Linked DNA regions of Microbulbifer sp. A4B17. The protein of the gene in region 2 binds, or shares a complex with, the protein of the main gene of each other region. Links are inferred from orthologs where the notes say so. Each region holds a gene or a part of one and is shown on either strand. Other genes may lie near its edges.

What was found.
Region 1: the proteins of BTJ40_RS18985 (region 2) and xseA are in contact, whole or in part, in a cryo-EM structure (PDB 8TXR), measured with the Escherichia coli proteins. The link is inferred for Microbulbifer sp. A4B17 from one-to-one orthologs.

The regions. Positions count from the first base shown.
Region 1 is NZ_CP029064.1:3,648,499-3,651,686, reverse strand. The notes cover bases 329-3,188. They hold xseA (exodeoxyribonuclease VII large subunit), read right to left. Parts: upstream 2,505-3,188; coding sequence 1,152-2,504; downstream 329-1,151. Other genes in these bases: guaB (IMP dehydrogenase), read left to right, coding at 2,679-3,188; BTJ40_RS16080 (transporter substrate-binding domain-containing protein), read right to left, coding at 329-1,078. Outside these bases: more of BTJ40_RS16080, read right to left, coding at 1-328. UniProt on the Escherichia coli protein: Bidirectionally degrades single-stranded DNA into large acid-insoluble oligonucleotides, which are then degraded further into small acid-soluble oligonucleotides.
Region 2 is NZ_CP029064.1:4,313,426-4,316,703, reverse strand. What follows is about bases 61-3,010. They hold BTJ40_RS18985 (exodeoxyribonuclease VII small subunit), read right to left. Parts: upstream 1,715-3,010; coding sequence 1,406-1,714; downstream 61-1,405. Other genes in these bases: BTJ40_RS18980 (PQQ-dependent sugar dehydrogenase), read right to left, coding at 1,771-3,010; BTJ40_RS18990 (polyprenyl synthetase family protein), read right to left, coding at 497-1,405; dxs (1-deoxy-D-xylulose-5-phosphate synthase), read right to left, coding at 61-401. In the rest of the region: more of dxs, read right to left, coding at 1-60; more of BTJ40_RS18980, read right to left, coding at 3,011-3,246. UniProt on the Escherichia coli protein: Bidirectionally degrades single-stranded DNA into large acid-insoluble oligonucleotides, which are then degraded further into small acid-soluble oligonucleotides.

The DNA.
Region 1 (3,188 bases), 670 kb from region 2 along the record:
AGGGAACAACAATAACCTGGAGTTGAAGTTTGTGTTTATTGGCAAAAGCCTGGGCCAAGTCGTAGTCAAACCCCATTAATACCCCTTTCCATAAGAAGTAAGTTGTTGGCCCGTTATAGGTGAGCAGTCTGATTACGCCCGACTTTTTAATACCCTTCCAGTCGGTAATGCGTTCTTCCTGGGATTTTACTAAGTTGCGGGTCAAAAAATTATCAATAGTGGTATGCAGGCGTTTGGAATTTTTGCGTACGCCCCAGGCAATATTTTGCACTTCAGACACATCTGCACCAATCCGCATGTCGTCTCGGTAATTGCGCAAATCCTGGGCTGAAAAATCTTCCAAAATAGCAACGCGATTCTTCTTACCGTTAATAATATCCAGCAGGGTATCTCGGTTACCGTTGATATCAATTTCCTGGATGGTTAGGTTTGCGTTGGGATTTTCCGCAACAAGTTGTTCTGCAGTTTCTTTAATGGAGGAGCCGTCGGGGATAACAAATTCCATATCCTTTAATTTGCTGGCATCTGAAATATCTGGACCCTCAGGGCCAGTGACGAGTACTAACCGCGAATGGCGAAGAGGAACCGTGAAGTCAATGATTTCTTCGCGAGCGTCAGTGACAGTCAGGTTATAGGCGATTACATCTGCCTGGCCATCAATCAGCATTTGCACCGCGTCGTCGGGCGTTTCAGCTTTTATCCACTTGGGTTCCAGCTTCAACTGTTTGGCCAACTTGTTGGCAAGTTCGAAGTGACGGAGACTCACGACATCGTCACGAGGTAACAGATCTTCGGAAGCGCCGGTTAAATTAACGAACCGAATTGTGCCGTGTTTTCTTATGTCCCTAAGGTCACCGGTTTCGATGTAGTTGACTTGCTGTTCTTTAGCGGGAGTTACCTCGGGCAGCTGCCGCGCCTGCTTGTCGGCATCCTGCGCTTCGGCGGCTGACATAGTGACTGATTCGGCTACTCCAGAGTCTCGCTCTGGTTCCGTGCAGGCTGCAACGACGAGTAACAATACTGTAAGTAGTATCAAGCTCCACTGGTTGAGGTGGATAGTAGTAGATTCACTATCCATATATTGCTCCGAAGGCACTCTACCTAAATTATTATAGTGTCGCTTGATTTGCGCTCTTCAATTGTTAAAGAAATTAGTCTTCGATGGTTTTCACTTCTGCAGTGAAGTTCCCTTTGGCCAGTTTAATATGGACTTGCTGGTCGGTACTTAATTCTGAACTATCGCGAATTGCGCAATTTTCTGAATCCAGAACAATGGCGTAACCTCGCTGCAATACTGCCAGGGGACTGATATTTTGGAGTAATTGGGCCCCGTGGGAGAGTTTGTCGCTGCCGCGCTGTAATATCAGTTGTATCGCACGTTCCAGGTTTCCCTTGAGTTGGATTAACTGCTTTCGACTGTTGTCGAGTCGGTGTGTCGGTAGGTTGTGGGCAAAAGCTCTGGAGGCGGAGTCCAATTGGGATTTGCGACTTTGGATTTGCTGTTGGCAAGCTGCTACCAGGCGTATCTCCAAATGATCCAGGCGTTGGGCTTGGTTGAGGAGCTGCTCCTTGGGGTGGCGCAAACGGTTGCGTCGCAATTGAACCTGTTGGGATAAATGCTTCAGTTGGTTGTCCATAGCGCGGTGCAATCTGCGCTGGACCTGATCGAGCCGCTGTAAAATTTCTGCAGCATTGGCGCTGGCGATTTCCGCTGCGGCAGAAGGGGTTGGTGCGCGCAGGTCTGCGGCTAAATCTGCAATTGTCGTATCGGTTTCGTGACCGACTGCAGAAATAGTGGGAGTAGGGCTTGCGGCCAGTGCGCGGGCGACTATTTCTTCGTTAAAAGACCAGAGGTCTTCCAGGGAACCTCCGCCGCGACCGACAATTAATAAATCGTGGCGACCACTGCGGCCCGCTTTTTCAATCGCCGCCGCGATTTGCTGAGCGGCACCCTGGCCTTGAACGGCTACCGGCCAGATTTCAATTTTTGCAGAAGGGTGTCTCCTGTCCAGTACGTGGATCATGTCCCGTATTGCTGCTCCTGTTGGTGAAGTGACGATGCCGATATTGGTTGGCAAAAACGGGAGGTTGCGTTTTCTGCTTGTGTCGAACAGGCCCTCAGCATTCAGTTTTGCCTTGAGCTGTTCCAGCTGGCGCATCAGGGCGCCAAAGCCGGCCTCCTCCATATGCTCAACAATCAGCTGAAATTCTCCGCGCCCTTCGTACAGGCTCACCCTGGCCCGAATTAAAACCTCGCGACCGTTTTGTGGCCGAAAGGCGACACTGCGATTGCGACCGCGAAACATGGCGCAGCGCACCTGGGCCCGCGCATCTTTAAGGCTAAAATACCAGTGCCCGGAGCTGGGTATGGAAAAATTGGAAATCTCCCCACTGATCCATAGAAGGGGTACACTGCTTTCCAGAAGATGTTTAACTTCCCGATTCAGGTCACTTACCGACAGCACGCTGCGCTTGGCATTTTGACTAGGGGGAATTGTCTGCATCGGTGAATCTCGTCGGGCGTATTGGGCGGAGCAATATTGCAGTATCGCCCTTATAGGTAAAGAGCTTTACTGTACAAATCCGTTTTTCTGCAAATTGATGTTTGCGCTTTGGGCGCGTAGAGGTATAATCGCGCCGATACCCAATCCCGCCTATTCGAGGTTTGAGTGTCAACAATGTCTGAATCCAATCTGCGCATCGCGCGCGAAGCCCTCACTTTTGACGACGTCCTACTTGTGCCCGGATATTCCGAGGTCACGGCCAAGGATGTGAGTTTAAAAACCCAACTTTCCCGCAACATTACTCTGAACATCCCCATTGTGTCCGCTGCTATGGATACAGTGACGGAAGCTCGCCTGGCCATTGCATTGGCCCAGGAAGGGGGTATCGGCATTATTCACAAGAGTATGTCGATAGAAGAGCAAGCTCTTGCCGTTCGCGCGGTGAAGAAGTTTGAAGCCGGTGTTGTAAAAGACCCCATTACTATTGAGTCCGATGCCACTGTGCGCGAGTTGATCGCGCTGACCAGTCACCACAATATTTCCGGTGTACCGGTAATGGATCGTGGCGATCTGGTAGGTATCGTTACCAGCCGCGACGTTCGCTTCTTAACTGATCTCGATGTCAGTGTTGCCAGCATTATGACGCCGAAAGAGCGCCTGGTAACGGCTCACGAAGATGCTAGC
Region 2 (3,278 bases):
GCGGCACTGATCGAAGTGCTGGAGTGGCCAACACCAAAGGTATCGTAGGGGCTCTCACTGCGTTTGGGGAAGCCGGACAGACCCCCTTGTTGGCGCATGGACAGCATCTGCTCGCGGCGACCGGTGAGGATTTTATGAGGGTAGGTCTGGTGGCCCACATCCCAAACCAGCCGGTCCTCCGGCGTATTAAAGATGTAGTGCAGGGCGATGGTCAGTTCCACTACACCGAGACCGGCACCAAAATGCCCGCCAGTCTGGCCGACACAATACAGCAAGTACTCGCGCAATTGGCTGGCGAGTTCCGGCAATTGGCGTTCATCGAGGGCGCGCAGCTGCGCCGGGTCGTCGATCGAGTCGAGAAGCGGTGTCTGCGGGCGTGTGCGTGGAATTTCTTCGAGCATCAAATGTATCAGTTGCAACAGATGGTGATATTGAGGGGGATTGTATGCCCGTGGCGGGCATATTGCATCCCAAACCCCACAGGCAAGGCTGTGACTTAGTGTCCGCGCTGCACGATATAGTCTGCGAGCTGCTGTAGTAGCAGGGTATCGCCATCGAGACTTTGCAGTGCCTGGGAGGCCTGGGCATGCAATTTTGCCAGTTTTTCCCGGGCGCCGTCGACGCCGAGAAGGGAGACATAAGTGGGCTTGTTGCGCTGGGCATCAGCGCCCTGGGTTTTGCCCAGAATAGCGGTTTCAGCGGTGATATCGAGAATATCGTCCTGAACCTGGAATGCCAGGCCAATGGCTTGGGCGTAGCGGGTAATAATCTTTAACTCCCCTTCGCTGGCACCGCCCAGCAGTGCGCCCATACGCGCGCTGGCACAGATCAGGGCTCCGGTCTTGAGACGGTGCATGGGCTCCAGCTGATCCAGGGTGAGGGTTTGGTCAACGGAATCCAGGTCGATAGCCTGGCCGGCGACCATACCCCTGGCCCCCGCCGCAGTGGCAAGTTCACGCATAAGCTGTAACAGCAATTGGGGGTCGAGCTGTTCAGCAAGGAGCAACTCGAATGCCTGGGTTTGAAGTGCATCGCCGGCGAGAATGGCTGTGGCTTCGCCATAGGCTATATGACAGGTGGGGCGACCTCGGCGCAGGTCGTCGTCATCCATTGCCGGCAGGTCGTCGTGGATCAGGGAGTAAGCGTGAATGCACTCCAGCGCCGCCGCCGTGCTATCGCAATAGGCCAGGTCAAAATCAACACCCCGAAAAACCTGGGCGCAGGCGTAGACGAGGGCCGGGCGAAGGCGCTTTCCGGGGCCCAGTGCGGCGTAGCCCATAGCCTCGAACAGCTCTTCTGCACCGCTGATAGGGGATGCAAGTGCCTGTTGAATTCTGGTCTCGACACGAGCAGACGAAGCTTGCAGGAAAGCTTTCAGTTGCTCTGGAGGGTTTGCGGATCTCACTTAAACTGGGTCCCCGGAGTTTTCGTCGGCATCAAAGGGAAGCTCGCGGATGTTGCCGCTCTCTTCAATTAACAACTTCACTTTCTGCTCAGCTTTGGCGAGCTTCTGCTGGCACTCCCGGGTGAGCTTCACTCCTTTTTCGAAATCAGCGAGAGCCTCCTCCAAGGGAAGGTCTCCGCCTTCGAGTCGCTCAACCAGCTGTTCCAACGCCTCGAGACTCTCTTCAAAAGTTGCTGTTTTTTTCTTCGCCGCCATAGCATCGCCTCTTAATTGCGGGGCAACCTTAGCGGCTGGCGCTGCGGGGGTCAATTCTATGGTCCCCTCACTCGGGGGCCTCTTCGCAGTGCCATTTAGACGAGCAATTTCTAGAGACTCGACTCCCGGGATAAAAGATAGTGTGCCAGGGCTTTTTTCTGCACCGCCGTAAAGTTGTAGTTAGGCATTGGGGGTGTTGGGGCATCGAAGTAGTCAGCCAGGGTCTGCGCTGTGTATTTAGCTGAAAGGTTGCGCAGAGGAAACTGGGCCTGATGGCAGTGGGCGCAATCGTTAGACTGATAGAGTTGTGCGCCCAGTTGCACTACCTCGGTATCTATTGAAAGTGCGTTGGCTGTGGACGTTTTTTGCAGTTGTGGCCGCTGTGTCGTCAATACAGTTTGGCGAGGGGTTCCCTGACTAACACGATAAACTGCACCGGCGTAGTCATCGGAAATATAGATGTTGCCCAGTTTATCCTCGGCGATGGCGACAGGGCGGCCGTAAACCGTTTGGCGGTTATCGCTGAGAAAACCCCACAGGAAATCCCTCTGTTGAATTTCTCCGTCGTCACTCCAGTGCAGGGAGACAACTTTATAGCCATCTTTTACACTGCGGTTCCATGAGCCATGCAGAGCGACCAGTGCTGCATGGCGATAATCCTGAGGCTGTTCTGCACTGCGCAGAAATTTAATACCGAGTGGCGCATTGTGAGCGCGAAACTCGTCCACGGGGGGAATTGAGTCAGCAATTATTTGCTGAATTTCAGGGCCTGCATCTACTCCAAAATCCGGATCGGGAACCCGGTTACCATAGGCGTAGGGCCATCCGTAGAATTGGTCTTTGCGAATCAGGTTGAGCTCATCTGGCGGCAGGTTGTCGCCGAGCCAATCGCGGCCATTATCTGTTGCGTAAAGTCCGCCATCTTTTGGAGACCAATCGAACCCCACACTATTACGCAGGCCGGTGGCGTATATTTCAAATTTATCTCCATTTGGTTTCATTCTCATGATACTTGCGCGACGAGGATCTTTTTCAATACAAACGTTGCAGCTGGAACCACTGCTGAGAAAAAGCCATCCATCGGGGCTCATATCAATGGTTTTGGTCCAGTGTCCATCATCCTCAAGGTTTTCAATAATTCGCTGGTAGCGTCCGGCCAGTCGTCCATCGGAGTGATCAAACGGCACCCGTCCAACGGCGTCACTTTCCGCAATGTATAACCAGCTATCGTGCAGCAATAATCCGTGCGGCCGTTGAAGTTTATCAATTAAGACCTTTTGACCATCACTGCGACCATCGCTGTCTTTATCCTGTAATAAAAGTGAAACTTTTCCCAGCTTGGGCTGTGAAACGATAATGTCTCCATTTCGAGTTACTGTGAGCCAGCGCGCCCCGGGAACATCCCCAGAAAATAACTGAACCGAATACCCATCCGCTGGGGTTAAGCGGACTGTCACTTCTTTTTCTGTTGTTTTAACGCCTCCGACCAGTTGGCGCCAAGGCACGCTGACGCTGGATTTGAAGGTGGCCAAGGCGGTAGATAACACCGCTCCAAGGGCAATAAAAAATATTAGCGTGTATTTCAACGTTTTCTTCATGGTATCGATTGAACTTGAAA